One region of the Pseudomonas sp. Marseille-QA0332 genome, then DNA from elsewhere that is predicted to be linked to it. Evidence: riboswitches for the same ligand, from Rfam matches in the RefSeq annotation. Region 1 holds a riboswitch; the other holds the start of a gene.
What was found. A riboswitch is a leader RNA that binds a small molecule or an ion and turns the genes downstream of it on or off. The one in region 1 is predicted to bind cobalamin.

Region 1 (7,868 bases):
CGAGTGCGGAAAAACCTAGCCGGGCCGGTAGAGATGGGCATGTCCGGCGCGGTACAAGGCGGATTCGGAAAAGGGCGCGTCCCCCAGGACGTGGCCGACCAGAATCAGCGCGGTGCGCCGAAATCCCTTGGCGCGTACCTGTTCGATGATGTCCGCCAGCGTGCCCCTGGCCCAGTCCTGGTCTGGCCAGGTTGCCCGATGCACCACCGCGACAGGACAGTCACGCCCGTAGAACGGCAGCAGCTCGGCAACGATGCGCTCGAGATGCCGCACGCCCAGGTGGATGGCCAGCGTGCTGCGATGTCTGGCCAGGTCTGCCAGGGCCTCGCCTTCGGGCATTGGCGAGCTGTCGCCATAGCGCGTGAGGATCACCGTCTGGGCGATGTCGGGTAGGGTCAGTTCGCAGCCGAGCAGGGCGGCGCTGGCAGCTGTCGCGGTGACGCCAGGAATGATCTGGTAGTCGATTCCCAGTGTTCGCAGATGCCGGATCTGCTCGCCGATGGCCCCATACAGGCTCGGGTCGCCGCTGTGTACCCGCGCCACGTCCAGGCCTTGGGCGTGGGCATCGCGCATCGCCTCGACGATCTGCTCCAGGTGCAGTTCGGCGCTGTTGATCAGCGTGCTGGCCTGGTGCCCCTCGAGCACCTGGGCTGGAACCAGCGAACCGGCATAGATGATCACCGGGCAGCGACGAATGAGCCGCTGCCCCTTGACCGTGATCAGTTCGGGGTCGCCGGGGCCGGCACCGATGAAGTAGACCGTCATGAAAAGTCCTTGCAGGCAAAGCGGCCATTATCTGGCAAAAGGGGCATTGCAGGCCAATGCCAGCGTCGCTTGGCCAGCGCTCTGGCGCGGCACCAGCAATTGGGCCGAGCCGCATGCGCGCGTGGCCACGGCCAGCGCTGCGCTTTCAGCGATGCCCCAGCAGCCCGTGTGCCGCCAGGCAGCGCTGGAGCGATGGCTCAGGGAGGCTTCGAAAGCGGCCAGGTGCAAGCTGCCGAAACATTCGAACGGTATGTCCAGGCGTGCGGCCAGCATCAGCAACCCCGGCTCGCCGATCTTCAGGTCGATGCTGGCCAGGCCTTCGAGCGCCCGCAGTGGCAGCGCATGCGCCTCGAGGGTCGATCGCAGCAGGTCGATCAGAAGATCGGCCGGGCAGCCTCGGCGGCAACCGAATCCGGCGAACAGCCTGATTCCTGGCCAGGCCGTCTCGGCGGTGGGCATGAACGCTTTCCTCTGCTGGGTGGCGGATGACGAGCAGGCGCGGCATGGCCGGGCCAATGCTCCAGGCCGAAGCGAGCGCCTGCCCAGCGCGGGTTTTCCAGGCTTTATACGAAAGTGCCTACGCGACGATCAGGCTACGTTGAAAACAGGCTCGGAATGTTCATTTACAACAGTAAGCTCCGCTTGCTCGCCTGTTTTCGCCTTGCCTGATCGCCGCTCGGCGACTTTTCGTACAAAGCCCAGGGGCGTCAGGCCGATCTGCGGGCTGGCGAGCAGGAGCATCGCTCCTGGAAACGTCGCCTTCGCGTGTCGGCAGGACACGGTGGCCTTGACGTTTCGCTCGCTGACCGTTGCGGGGCAGCACCGGCGGCGTCCGGCCCGCAGGGGCGCGTGACGCACCGGTTTCCCGTTTCACCCTTGGCAGGGCCGCTTGACGCGATGGCGTAGCAGACCACGCGCCCGGGGCGCCGTCAATCGGTAGTCGGACACCGACGCCGAGCGAGCGCCGGACGCGCCGATCGCAGCGCGAGGGTCGCTCGAAGTTGACCGCTCGCCGGGCACTGCGTAGCCTTGCCGCTTCGAGGTTCTCCGACCTGCGTCGGAGCTAAGACGGGAACGCGGTAGAAGCCGCGGCTGCCCCCGCAACTGTAGTCACCGCAACAGGACCCTCCGGGCCACTGCACGCAAGCGCGGGAAGGCCTGGTCCGACCGGCCAGGGCTGGTAGGTGCAAGCCAGGAGACCTGCCTCGACACGTTCGCGACTTCAACCGGGCGGGGTGACCCGGTGACGAGCCAGCCCGGCCTCATGGCGCCAGGGCCTGTCGTCCCGCATGCCCGCCATCCTGCCAAGGGCATCGACATGAAAACACTGGCCAAGCTTCCCGTCACCATCGTCACCGGCTTTCTCGGCTCGGGCAAGACCACGCTGCTGCGGCATATGCTGGATAACGCCCAGGGACGGCGGATCGCCGTGATCGTCAACGAATTCGGCGAGCTGGGCATCGACGGCGAGATCCTCAAGCAGTGCAGCATCGGCTGCACCGAGGAGGAGGCCAGCGGGCGCGTCTACGAGCTGGCCAATGGTTGCCTGTGCTGCACCGTGCAGGAGGAGTTCTTCCCAGTCATGCGCGAGCTGGTTGCCCGGCGTGACGATCTCGACCATATCCTCATCGAGACCAGCGGCCTGGCCTTGCCCAAGCCGCTGGTCCAGGCGTTCCAGTGGCCGGAAATCCGCAATGCCTGTACGGTCGACGCGGTGATCACGGTGGTCGACAGTCCTGCCGTGGCCGCCGGCACCTTCGCGGCCTATCCCGAGCAGGTCGATGCCCAGCGCAAGCTCGATCCGAACCTGGATCACGAGTCGCCACTGCACGAGCTGTTCGCCGACCAGCTGGCGAGCGCCGACCTGGTGGTGCTGAACAAGGCGGACCTGATCGACGCCGAGGGCCTGGCCAAGGTCCGTGCCGAAGTGCTCGAGGAACTGCCGCCGGCGGTCAAGGTGATCGAGGCCAGTAGTGGCCGACTGCCGCTGGAGGTACTGCTGGGGGTGGGCGCCGAGTCCGAGGTGCACATCGACGCGCGGCGTACCCATCATGACAGCCACCACGATGACGAAAGCCATGACGCGCATGACCACGACGCTTTCGACTCGATCTCCATCGACCTTCCGCCAGCCGACGAGCGTCGTCTGCTCGACGCCTTGTCGGGCCTGGTGGTGGAGTTCGGCATCCTGCGCGCCAAGGGCTTCGCGGCCATTCCCGGCAAACCCATGCGCCTGTTGATCCAGGGCGTGGGGACACGTTTCGACAAGCACTTCGACCGTGCCTGGGGGCCGGACGAGCCACGTGTCACACGCCTGGTGCTGATCGGCCAGGCACTCGATGCGACGCTGCTCGAGGCGCGCCTGCGCCAGGCCCTGGAGGCCTGATCGATGCACCTGCTGCGGACCCAGCCCGGCGGCTTCGTGCCGGATGACAGCATTGCCGATCTCGGCCAGACACCGGCGGACCTGGTGATCCTGTGCAGCGGCGACTCGCACCTGGCGCTGTTGGCCGAAACCGCCGAACGGCTGCCGGACGATTATCCGAGCCTGCGCCTGGCCAATCCGATGCAGGTGCAAAACCATGCCTCGGTCGATCTCTACGTCGATCAGGTCCTGCAACACGCCAAGCTGATCCTGGTCTCGCTGCACGGTGGTGTCGGCTACTGGCGCTATGGCGTCGAACGACTGGTGGAACTGGCCAGTCGAGGGGTCGAGCTGATCATGGTGCCCGGCGACGACCGGCCTGACCCGGAGCTCACCGACCTGGGCACGGTCCGTGGCGCCGAGGCCGAGCGACTGTGGCATTACCTGCGCCAAGGCGGCAAGGGCAATGCGCTGAACCTGTACCGCTGCCTGGCCAGCCTCTGGTTGCAGCGCACCTACCCGTGGGAAGAGCCGCAGGCATTGCCGCGCACCGTGGTGTATCACCCGGTCGAAGGCCGTGCCGGGCTGCAGGACTGGTATGGCCAGTGGCATCGACGACAGCCCGTGGCGCCGATCCTGTTCTATCGTTCCCATCTCCAGGCGGCCAACACCGCGTTCATCGACCGTTTCTGCGAGCGTCTCCAGGCTGCCGGCCTCAACCCCTTGCCGATCGCGGTGGCGAGCCTCAAGGAAGCGGCCTGTCTGGCGCAGGTCGAGGACTGGCTGGACGAGGTCGGCGCCGAGGTGCTGATCAATACCACCGGGTTCGCCCTGTCCAGCCCCGAGCGTCCGAGCCTGCGACCGCTGCGCCGGGACATCCCGGTGTTGCAGGCGATCTGTGCCCAGGACAACCAGCTTGCCTGGGAAGCCAGCGAACAGGGCCTGGGCGCGCGTGACCTGGCCATGCACATCGCCCTGCCGGAGCTCGACGGACGGATCATCGCCCGGCCGGTCAGCTTCAAGGACCTGGCCTGGCGCAGTGAGCGCAGCCAGTCGGACGTGGTGTGCTACCGCGCCCATGCCGAGCGCATGGATTTCGTCGCCGAGCTGGCCCGCCGCTGGGTCGAACTGGCGCGCCTGCCCAACGAGCAGAAGCGTATCGCCCTGGTGCTGGCCAACTATCCGACCCGTGATGGACGCATCGGCAACGGCGTCGGGCTCGATACGCCCGCCGCTGCGCTGAACATCCTCCAGGCGCTGCAGGCCGAAGGCTACCCAGTGGCCGGCCTGCCGGACAGTGGCACTGCCTTGGTCCACGCGCTGCTCGGCGGGGTGACCAACGACCTCGAACACCTGGACCTGCGCCCGTGCGGGCAGAGCCTGGCCTTGGCCGACTATGCCCAGGCCTTCGCCCAGTTGCCACAGGCCAACCAGCGTGCCGTGCTCGAGCGCTGGGGCGCGCCGGAGCAGGATCCGATGTGCCGCGATGGGCGGCTGATGGTGGCCGGACTGCGCTTTGGGCTGACTTTCGTCGGCATTCAGCCGGCACGGGGCTACCAGATCGATCCCAGTGCCGTCTACCATGACCCGGACCTGGTGCCGCCGCATGGCTACCTGGCCTTCCATTTCTGGCTGCGCCACGCCTATGGCGCCGATGCCGTGGTCCATGTCGGCAAGCACGGCAACCTCGAGTGGCTGCCGGGCAAGGGCGTCGGCCTGTCGGCGCAGTGCTGGCCGGATGTCCTGCTCGGGCCGCTGCCCAACGTCTACCCCTTCATCGTCAACGATCCCGGTGAAGGGGCCCAGGCCAAGCGCCGGACCCAGGCGGTGATCATCGACCACCTGATGCCGCCGCTGACCCGCGCCGAGACCTACGGCCCGCTGCGCGAGCTGGAACGACTGGCCGACGAGTACTACGAGGCCCAGCTGCTCGATCCGCGGCGGGCGCGTGAGTTGCAGCGCGAGATTCTCACGCTGGTCAAGGCCAACCACATCGACCGCGAGCTGCAGCTCGAAGACCAGCTCGACGATGCCGCTGTCTGGCTGCCAAGGCTCGATACCTATCTGTGCGACCTGAAGGAGTCGCAGATTCGTGATGGTTTGCACGTATTCGGCCAGTCGCCGCAAGGACGCTTGCGCGACGATACGCTGCTGGCCCTGTTGCGGGTACCGCGCGGCGATGGCCGGGGCGGCAACGCCAGTCTGATCCGCAGCCTGGGCCAGGTGCTGGCGCCTGGCTTCGACCCGCTGGACTGCGACCTTGGCCAGCCTTGGGAAGGCGCGCGCGCGGCGCTGCTGCTCGAGCAGGGCGTGGACCCATGGCGCACCTGCGGCGATACCCGCGAGCGTCTCGAGCGCCTGGCCCTGGAGTTGATCCGACAGGCGCTCGCAGGGCGGCTGCAGTTGCCGGTCGCGCCAGCATGGCAGCCAGTGGTCGATGTGCTGCAGGCACTGGTCGAGGACTTGGCGCCGACCCTGGACGCCTGTGGCGCAACCGAGATGGGCGGTCTGCTGGCGGCTCTCGCCGGGCGTTTCGTACCCGCCGGGCCGAGCGGCGCACCCAGTCGCGGGCGGCTGGACGTGCTGCCGACCGGTCGCAACTTCTATACGGTCGATGTACGCAATCTGCCGACCACCACGGCATGGCGTCTGGGTTTCGCCTCGGCCAACCTGATCCTCGAGCGACACCTGCAGGAGCATGGCGATCACCTGCGCCAGCTCGGCCTGTCCGTCTGGGGCACGGCCACCATGCGCACCGGTGGCGACGATATCGCCCAGGCCCTGGCACTGATGGGCGTGCGGCCGGTGTGGGCCAATGGCAGCCAGCGGGTCGATGACTTCGAGATCCTGCCGTTGGGCTTGCTCGATCGGCCACGGGTTGACGTGACCCTGCGGGTTTCGGGGTTCTTCCGCGATGCCTTCGGCAACCTGATTCGCCTGTTCGATGCCGCGGTGCAGGCCGTGGCGGCCTTGGACGAGCCGGCAGACCTCAACCCGCTCGCGGCCAAGGTTCGTCATGAGCGCCAGGCGTTGCTGGCCGAAGGGCTGCCGCCCGAGCGGGCCGCGCGCGAGGCCGGCTGGCGGGTGTTCGGCGCCAAGCCGGGCGCCTACGGGGCGGGCGTGCAGAATGCCGTGGAGGGCCGACTCTGGCACAGCCGTGCGGACCTTGCCGAGGTGTATCTTAATCACGGCGGCTACGCCTATGGTGGCAGCGACGAGGGCACGCCGGCCCGGGCGCAGTTCGCCCGGCGCCTAGGCCAGGTCCAGGCAGTGCTGCAGAACCAGGACAACCATGAGCATGACCTGCTCGATTCCAACGACTACTACCAGTTCCAGGGCGGCATGCTTGCCGCCGCGCACACCCTGGGGGGTGGCGAAGTGGTCGGCTACCATGGCGACCACAGCCAGGCCGACCGGCCGCGCATCCGCACCTTGAAGGAAGAACTCAACCGTGTCGTGCGCGCCCGTGCGCTCAACCCCAAGTGGATTGCCGGCGCCAGGCGCCATGGCTACAAGGGCGCCTTCGAGATGGCGGCAACGGTCGACAACCTGTTCGCCTTCGACGCCACCACCGGGCTGGTCGACGATCATCATTACCAGGGCGTGGCCGAGGCCTATGTGCTCGATGCCGAAAACCGCGCCTTCTTGCAGCAGCACAACCCCGAAGCCTTGCGCGACATCACCGAGCGCCTGCTCGAAGCCCAGCAGCGCGGCATGTGGCAGGCTCCGGGGGCCTATCGCGATGCTCTCGAGGAACAATTGCTCGAAGGCGAGGAAGATGCCTGAAATGAACGAACCCCTGCTGTTTCCACTGGCCGCGGTAGTCGGCGCCGATGCGCTGAAGCTGGCGCTGTGCCTGACGGCAATCGATCCCAGGATCGGCGGCGTACTGATCGAAGGACCGCGCGGCATGGCCAAGAGCACCCTGGCCCGCGGCCTGGCCGATCTGCTGGGCGAGGGCCCGTTCGTGACGCTTCCGCTTGGCGCCACCGAGGAGCGCCTGGTCGGCACGCTCGACCTGGATGCGGCGCTCAGCGAAGGGCGGGCGCGCTTTTCCCCAGGCGTGCTGGCCCAGGCCGATGGCGGCGTATTGTATGTCGACGAGGTCAACCTGCTGCCGGACGCCTTGGTCGACCTGTTGCTGGACGTGGCGGCCAGCGGCACCAATCGCATCGAGCGCGACGGTATTTCCCACCGTCACGCCGCGCGCTTCGTGCTGATCGGCACCATGAATCCGGAAGAAGGCGAACTACGCCCGCAACTGCTCGACCGTTTCGGCCTGAACGTGGCGCTGGAAGGCCAGCCCCCACCCGCCGAGCGCCAGCAGATCCTACGCCGGCGCCTGGCCTTCGACAGCGATCCGCAGGCGTTCCTGCTTCACTGGCAGGACGCCCAGAGGCAACTGCGCGAACGTTGCCAGGCCGCCCGTCAGCGGCTGACGAGCATTGCCCTGGATGATCCGACCCTGGCCCAGATCACCGAACGCTGCTTCGCGGCGGGGGTCGACGGCCTGCGCGCCGACCTGGTCTGGTTGCGTGCCGCCCGTGCCCATGCGGCGTGGCGAGGCGCGCCGTGCATCGAGACACAGGATGTGGAGGCCGTGGCGGAGTTCGCCTTGCGTCACCGGCGTCGCGCGCCGCTTGCCGAATCGCCCGCGCCTGAACCTCCAGCCGCTGGCTCGACGCCACGAGACGAGCAGGGCGGCCAGGGCGACTGGGGCGCCTTGCCGGCGCGCCCG
Region 2 (7,868 bases), 990 kb from region 1:
CAACGCCCCTGGCCAGCTTCGGCCTGAAGGATGTCGGCCAGGGCCAGCGGTTCCTCGATCAGGCCCCACTCGGCCGGGCGCCGGTCGCGATGCAACTGCACGCGTGCGTTCATTTCGCCATCGAGCGGTTCGCTGGTGGCGATGTAGGTCACCGCCTGGCCGCTGTCGCTGGCCAACCGTTCGGCCATGCGGCTCTTGCCGGAGCGGGCGCCGCCGAGGATCAAGGTGCGCATGTCAGGCTACTCCGCAAAGCGCGCGCAGGCGTGTGGTATCCATGTGACGTTCGACCAGGTCGGCCAGACGCTCGATGTCGCGCTCGCGCATGGCCTGGTAATCCACGCGCTGTACCGCTTCGAGCCCGGCCCAGCGCAGCAGTGCCGCGCACGAGCGACTGTCTTCGAACAGCCCGTGCAGGTAGGTCGCCAGGACTTGGCCGTCGGCGCTGATGGCGCCATCGCAGCGCCCATCGGCCAGCCGCACCGCCGGTCGGTACAACGCCGGGCCGCTGGTGACGCCGGCATGGATCTCGTAGCCGGCGATCGGCACCTGGTCCAGCGCCAGGGTACCGCTGACATTGCGTAGCTGCTTGTGCGCCTCGAGCACGGTGGCGTAGTCCAGCAGGCCCAGCCCCGGACTAGAGCCGGCCGGCCCTTCCAGCCCCAGCGGATCATGCACCTGAAGGCCCAGCATCTGCAGCCCGCCACAGATACCGATCAGCTTGCCGCCATAGCGCAGGTGGCGAGCAATGGCCTGCTCCCAGCCGCGCGCGCGCAACTGTGCCAGGTCGGCGCGCACGCTCTTGGAGCCAGGCAGGATGATCAGGTCGGCGGCCGGGATCGGCTGGCCTGGCCCGATGAATTGCAGATCCACCTGCGGGTGCAGGCGCAACGGGTCGAAGTCGGTGTGGTTGCTGATGCGTGGCAGGACCGGGACGATCACCTTGAGCAATGGGCCATGCTTGACGGCCTGGCGCGCGTCGATGGCATCTTCGGCCTCCAGGTGCAGGTCGGTGACGTAGGGCAGCACGCCGAGCACCGGCTTGCCGGTACGCTGTTCGAGCCAGTCCAGGCCCGGCTGCAGCAAGGCGATGTCGCCGCGGAAGCGATTGATGACGAAGCCATGCACCCGTGCCTGCTCGCTGGGCGAGAGCAGCTCGAGGGTCCCGACCAGATGGGCGAAGACCCCGCCGCGGTTGATGTCGGCCACCAGGATCACCGGGCAGTCGACGGCTTCGGCAAAGCCCATGTTGGCAATGTCGCCAGCACGCAGATTGATCTCGGCGGGCGAGCCGGCGCCTTCGACCATGACCACCGGGTAGGCCTGGCTCAAGCGCTGGTGCGAGGCCAGCACCGCCTGCATGGCGATGGCCTTGTAGTCGTGGTAGGCGACCGCGTTCATGCTGGTCACCGCCCGGCCGTGGACGATCACCTGGGCACCGGTATCGCTGTTGGGCTTGAGCAGCACCGGGTTCATGTCGGTGTGTGGCGCCAGGCGGCAGGCCTGGGCCTGTACCGCCTGGGCCCGACCGATCTCGCCGCCGTCGGCGGTCACGGCGCTGTTGAGCGCCATGTTCTGCGGCTTGAACGGCACCACACCGACACCCTGGCGCAGCAGCCAGCGGCACAGAGCAGTCACCAGCGTGCTCTTGCCGGCGTCGGAGGTGGTGCCTTGCACCATCAAGGTGGTCATGTCGATTCCTTGTCGAAGGCTTCCAGGGCTTGGCGCAGGCGCTGCCAGTGCGCGGGCTCGGCGGGCAGGCCCAGGCGCACCGCCGCCGGCTCGACGAACAGGCGCACCAGGATGCCGCAACGGGCCAGGTGCTCATGCAAGGGTGCGGCCAGGGGCGTGGCGATGTACTGGAACAGATCGCAGCTTCCCGTCGGCGGCAACCCGCTGTCGCCAAGCAGCGCGGCCAGCCGCCGGCTCGCCTCGGCGCAGCGCTGGGCCTGGAGCCGATGGCGCGCGACATCGGCCAGGCACGCCTGGCCGACGATGCGTGCCGGCCCGCTGACGGTCCAAGGCCCGAGGCGCTCGGCCAGACGGGCCAGCAAGGCCTGCTCGGCGACGACGAAGCCCAGGCGCACGCCGGCCAAGCCGAAGAACTTGCCGAACGAGCGCAACACGATCAGCCCGGGCCGGTCGGCCTGGCCCGCCACGCTCTGCTCGGGCGTGCTGTCCATGAACGCTTCATCGACCAGCAGCCAGCCGCCACGGGCGGCCAGCCGGGCATGCCAGTCGAGCAGCCGCTCGCGTGGCACGCGCCGGCCGGTCGGGTTGTTGGGGTTGACCAGCAGCAGCACATCGAGGTTGTCCAGCTCGGCGTCGACCTGCCCATCGCGCAGCTCCAGCAGCGCATGCCCGGCTTCTCGCCAGGCATGCGGATGCTCGGCATAGCAAGGCGACAACACGCCGACACGGCTGCGCGCACGCAAGTATGGCAGCGCCTGGATGGCGGCCTGGGAACCGGCCAGTGCCAGCACCTGATGCGCTCGATAGTAGTCGCGGGCGGCCTGCTCCAGGCCATCCTCGGTTTCCGGCAGGCGTGCCCAGGCGTCCGGCGGGATCGGCGGGATCGGGTAAGGCCAGGGCGCCAGGCCGCTGGACAGGTCGATCCAGCGCTCGCGCTCGATGCCGTACTGGCGCACCGCGCCGAGCAGGCGTCCACCATGCTCAATCAAACAGATGACTCCCCAGGCAGATCAGCAACAGCCATAGCCAGACGCCACGGCGCACCAGGTTCCAGCCACGCTCGATCGACCCGGCATCGGCCACCGGCCCCTGGCCCAGGCGCGCGCGCTCGTGGAGCTGGCCATGGTAGATCGCCGGGCCGCCCAGCTCGACGCCCAGGGCTCCCGCCCCCGCTGCCATCACTGGTCCGGCATTGGGGCTGTCCCACAAGGGCGCCTGGCGACGCCAGCAGGCCAGCGCCAGGCGCGTCTTGCCGAGCAGTGCGTAAGTCAGCGCCACCAGCCGCGCCGGCAGGAAATTGAGCACATCGTCGATGCGCGCAGCGGCCCAGCCGAAGCGCTCGAAGCGTTCGTTGCGATAGCCCCACATGGCATCGAGGGTATTGCTCAGGCGATACAGCACCACGCCGGGCGCCCCGGCGACGACGAACCAGAACAGGGCGGCGAACACCGCGTCGCTGCCGTTTTCCAGCACCGACTCGGTCGCCGCCCGCGCCACCGCCGGCTCGTCCAGTTCCGCGGTCTCGCGGCTGACCAGGTAGCCGACCCGCTGGCGCGCCTGCGCCAGGTCGCCCTGGCGTAGCGCCTGGGCCACCGGCAGCACATGCTCGCCCAGGCTGCGCATGCCCAGGGCGCAGTACAGCGCCAGCGCATCGACCAGCCAGCCGATGCCCGGCAGCCAGGAAAGGATCAGCACGACCAGGGTCAGCGGCACCACGGCGATAAACCAGGCCGTGACACCGTGGCTACGCCAGCCGCGCCCGCCAGCATTGAGGCGTTTTTCCAGGCGACTGGCCAGCCGTCCGAACGCCACCAGTGGATGATGCCGGCGCGGCTCGCCAAGCAAGGCGTCCAGGGCCACGCCCATCACGACCAGCAAGGCGATGCTCATGGCTGGCTCCCCCACTGGTTTTCATACACCAGGGTCTCGAGCGCACGCTCCTCGGCCCAGTTCTCCAGCACCAGCATCGGCGCCGGGTAGAAAGCCTCGACCGGCCCCAGGCAGAGTATCGCCACCGGCTTGGCCCCGCTCGGCATGCCCAGCAACTGGCCGAGCGCCTGCGGATCGAACAGCGAGACCCAGCCCATCCCCAAGCCTTCGGCGCGCGCTGCCAGCCAGAGATTCTGGATGGCACAGGCCAGCGAAGCCAGGTCCATCTCGGGCAGGGTTCGGCGCCCGAAGACATGCGCCTCGCGCTTGTCCATCAGGGCCGCGACCAGCACTTCGGCGCACTCGGCGATGCCTTCGACCTTGAGTTTCATGAACTGCTCGGAGCGCTCGCCCAGGGCCTGGGCAGTACGTATGCGCTCTTCTTCAACCTGGGCCTGGATCCTGGCGCGCAGTGCCGCGTCGCTGATCCGGATGAAACGCCAGGGCTGCATCAGCCCGACGCTGGGCGCCTGGTGCGCCGCGGCCAGCAGGCGCGCCAGCAGCTCCGGTGGCACCTGCCCGCTGCGGAAGTGACGCATGTCCCGGCGCTCGCCGATGGCTCGGTACACCGCTGCCCGCTCGGCAGCACTGAAAGCCTGGTCGTTCATGGTCGCAACAGCGCCGCCGTCGCGTCCGGATTGGAAGGGAAGTAGAAATGCACGTAGGAAGCGACCAGCCGGCCAAGCCGGTAGACCGCCTCGGCGCCCCGTCCACCGTTGGGACTCTGGCCGCGGGCGACAGGTTGCAACGGGGTCTCGGTCAGCGAATGGTGGTAGGTATGCCCGCGCAAGGTGCCTTCCTGCAGTTCGACCGCTTGCAGGGCCAGGGCGGCGAGGCGCTTCTGCATCACGGCCTCGCCAGGCAGCAAGCCAAGCAGCCCGGCGCGCTCGCCGGCCACATCGGTGAGCCCGTCGAGCAGGTAGAGCATGCCCCCGCATTCGGCCAGCAAAGGTTTGTTCTGGGCATGGTGGTCGCGGATCGCCTCGAGCATCGGCACGTTGGCGGCCAGCGCCTGGTGATGCAGCTCCGGATAGCCGCCAGGCAGGTAAAGGCTGTCGACCCTCGGCAGTTGCCGATCATGCAGCGGCGAGAAGAACACCAGCTCGGCGCCCAGCTCGCGCAGCAGGTCGAGATTGGCGCCATAGAGAAAGGCGAAGGCCTCGTCCCGAGCGATCCCGATGCGCACGCCGGCCAGGGCTGGCACGGGCGTGTGCGCTAGCGGCGCCTGGAACGCCACCGCAGGCGGCAACGTCGCATCGCAGCTGGCGCCAAGGGCATCGGCGGCGGCGTCGAGCCGTGCATCCAGGTCGTTCAGCTCGCTGGCCTGCACCAATCCGAGGTGGCGACTGGGCAGTTCGATGCCGCGCTCGCGTGATAGGCCGCCGTACCAGCGCAAGCCCTCGGTCAGGCTGCCTTCGAGCAACTGGGCATGGCGCAGGCTGCCGACCCGGTTGGCCAGGACCCCGGCGAACGGCAGGTCGGCCTGGTAGCGTGCCAGGCCCAGGGCCAGCGCACCGAAGGTCTGGGCCATGGCCGTGCCATCGATGACGGCCAGTACCGGAACGCCGAAATGACGTGCCAGATCGGCGCTCGAGGGGGTGCCGTCGAACAGGCCCATGACCCCTTCGATGAGGATCAGGTCGGCCTCGGCGGCGGCCTGCCACAGGAGCTTGCGGCTTTGCTCGGCGCCCACCATCCACAAGTCCAGCTGGCGCACCGGCGCGCCACTGGCGCGCTCCAGGATCATCGGGTCGAGAAAGTCCGGCCCGCACTTGAACACCCTGACCTTGCGCCCGAGGTTGCGGTGCAGGCGGGCCAGGGCGGCGGTCACGGTGGTCTTGCCCTGCCCGGAGGCAGGCGCGGCAATCAATACCGCCGGGCAGTGTCGCGTCCGGCTCACAGTTCGATGCCTTTCTGCGCACCGATACCGGCCTGGAAGGCATGCTTGACCATGCCCATCTCGGTGACCGTATCGGCCAGTTCGATCAGCTGCGGCTTGGCGCCGCGACCGGTGACGATCACATGCTGCATGGGCGGCCGCGCCTGCAGGTCGCCCAGCACCTGATCGAGGTCGAGATAGCCATGCTTGAGCGCGATGTTCAGCTCGTCGAGCACGACGAACTGGATCGACGGATCCTGCAGCATTTGCCGCGACACGGCCCAGGCAGCCTCGGCCGCGGCGATATCGCGTTGGCGGTCCTGGGTTTCCCAGGTGAAGCCCTCGCCCATCACGTGGTAGCGCACCTCTGGCGCGAAACGCCGAAAGAACAGCTCTTCGCCAGTGCTTTGGCGACCTTTGATGAACTGCACCACGCCGCAGCGCATGCCATGCCCCATGGCGCGGGCGAGCATGCCGAACGCCGAGCTGCTCTTGCCCTTGCCGTTGCCGGTCAGCACCAGCAGCAGGCCGCACTGGTTCGGGGCGTTGGCGATACGCTCGTCGATCACCGCCTTCTTGCGCTGCATGCGCGCCAGGTGACGTTGGTCACGGTCGGTGGATTCGCTCATCGAAGTTCTCCGCAGGCTGCCGCCACACCGACCGGCCAAGACAGGCGAGCAGTACCAGGAGGCGACAGATGAATGGCTGGCTCATGGAGAACGCGCAGGGGCTGCGACCAGCGTCGCAGGGCTCCGCACATCACCCTCCGTGATGCCGTTGGCAGTGACAGGCCGGTCTCCGGGCTTGCGAAGGGGTGTTGGCCCAGGCTCACGCGCCTTCCCGGGGCGATGCCCAGTGGCCGTGCGCGAGCTCGATTCGCTTACCGTTGCGGGGGCAGCGCCGGACTCACGCTGCAAGAGCGTCCACCGGCTTCCCAGTTTCACCCTGCCGAGCGGCGGCTCGCAGGGCACCTGAAACACGCGGCGAAGGTTAGAGGGTTGCTGGCGGAGCGTCAATGGACGGCGAGCGGCAAGTCGAAGCAGACCGAGTCGCCTTGGCCAGCGACTCCATCTTCAAGACCGGCGCCGGAGCGAGCTCGACACGATCGGCTTGCGGCTTGCGGATCAGGGATTCTGGGCCAGATGGCCGGATGGAATGATCCGCTTGGCCTGCAGGTAGGCCTTCTGCCAATAACTGTTGGACAGGTAGTCCAGTCGTACCGTCCCGCCGGTACGCGGCGCGTGAACGAAACGTCCTTCGCCGACGTAGATACCGGCATGGCTGACCTGCGAGCCGCCGTTGGTGGCGAAGAACACCAGATCACCCGATTGCAGGGCACCCATGTCGATGGTAGGCGCGCGCATGCCGATCATCTCGCGGGTCGAGCGCGGCAAGCTGATGCCGGCGGCGTCCCGGTAGACATAGCCGATCAGGCCGCTGCAATCGAATCCGGAGTCGGGTGTGTTGCCGCCCCAGCGATAAGGCGTGCCGACCAGGCCGATCGCCCGGAACAGCACGTCCTCGGCCACGGGTGAGAACGACGGCGCGGCATGGACGGCCTGGGGCTTGGGCATGGGGGCCGGCGCGGGGGCCGGTGCCTGGCTGGAGCAGGCAGCCAGCAAGGCTGCCAGGGAAAGGAATGCGAAGCGCGCCAACATCGCCATGATTCAGAGCTTCCTGTCTGAGCCGTTCGGGCAATAGCCGAAAAGAGTTGAGAAATTAGATTAGACGCTTTCTGTAAATACGCACAGCGGCGAGCTTTTCAGCACCGCCGCCGTGGTTGGACCATGACCTTTGTCGTCAGTTGCGTGCGAGGTTGGTCGGCGCCATGGCCAGGGCGCGCTTGGCCTCGATGAAGGTCTTGCTCCAGTAGCGATCGCCCAGGCTGTCGATGCGTACGCCACCGCTGCGACGGCTGCTGGAGTGAATGAACCGGTTGTCGCCCAGGTAGATGCCGGCATGACTCACGCGTCCACGGCCATTGGTGCTGAAGAACAGCAGGTCACCTGGCTTGAGCTTGTTGCGCGAAACCTTGGGGGCGTCGACCTTGATCATTTCGCGGGTCGAGCGCGGCAGGTCCATGCCGGCCTCTTCGCGGAACAGGTAGCCGATGAAACCGCTGCAGTCGAAGCCCGACTGCTCGGAGGTACCGCCGAAGCGATAGCGCGTACCGATCAGTTCCTTGCCACGCTCGAGAATGCTGTCGGCGAGCATGGGCAGCTGATACGGCTTGCTGGCGCTGGAGAACGGTTCCACTTCGTCTTCGGCCGCTTCTGCTTGCTCGCCGAACACGGTCGATGCGGAAGCCTTGGCCGGGGTATGCAGCTGTGCAGTGACCGGGGGGTGATCCTGGGGCTGGGAAACCGGGCCT

Region 2: another riboswitch for cobalamin. It lies ahead of cobO (cob(I)yrinic acid a,c-diamide adenosyltransferase); the one in region 1 lies ahead of cobW (cobalamin biosynthesis protein CobW).

Annotation. Positions count from the first base shown of each region.
Region 1 is NZ_CM143106.1:987,244-995,111, forward strand. It holds gene cobM (precorrin-4 C(11)-methyltransferase) at 16-765, opposite strand; gene ACY8GK_RS04845 (cobalamin biosynthesis protein) at 793-1,224, opposite strand; cobalamin riboswitch at 1,459-1,673, opposite strand; cobalamin riboswitch at 1,789-1,987, shown strand; gene cobW (cobalamin biosynthesis protein CobW) at 2,084-3,151, shown strand; gene cobN (cobaltochelatase subunit CobN) at 3,155-6,916, shown strand; gene ACY8GK_RS04860 (ATP-binding protein) at 6,918-7,868, shown strand, end outside.
Region 2 is NZ_CM143106.1:899-8,766, reverse strand. It holds gene cobU (bifunctional adenosylcobinamide kinase/adenosylcobinamide-phosphate guanylyltransferase) at 1-233, opposite strand, end outside; gene ACY8GK_RS00045 (cobyric acid synthase) at 235-1,689, opposite strand; gene cobD (threonine-phosphate decarboxylase CobD) at 1,686-2,678, opposite strand; gene cbiB (adenosylcobinamide-phosphate synthase CbiB) at 2,671-3,579, opposite strand; gene bluB (5,6-dimethylbenzimidazole synthase) at 3,576-4,226, opposite strand; gene ACY8GK_RS00025 (cobyrinate a,c-diamide synthase) at 4,223-5,518, opposite strand; gene cobO (cob(I)yrinic acid a,c-diamide adenosyltransferase) at 5,515-6,126, opposite strand; cobalamin riboswitch at 6,270-6,487, opposite strand; gene ACY8GK_RS00015 (C40 family peptidase) at 6,622-7,161, opposite strand; gene ACY8GK_RS00010 (C40 family peptidase) at 7,298-7,868, opposite strand, start outside.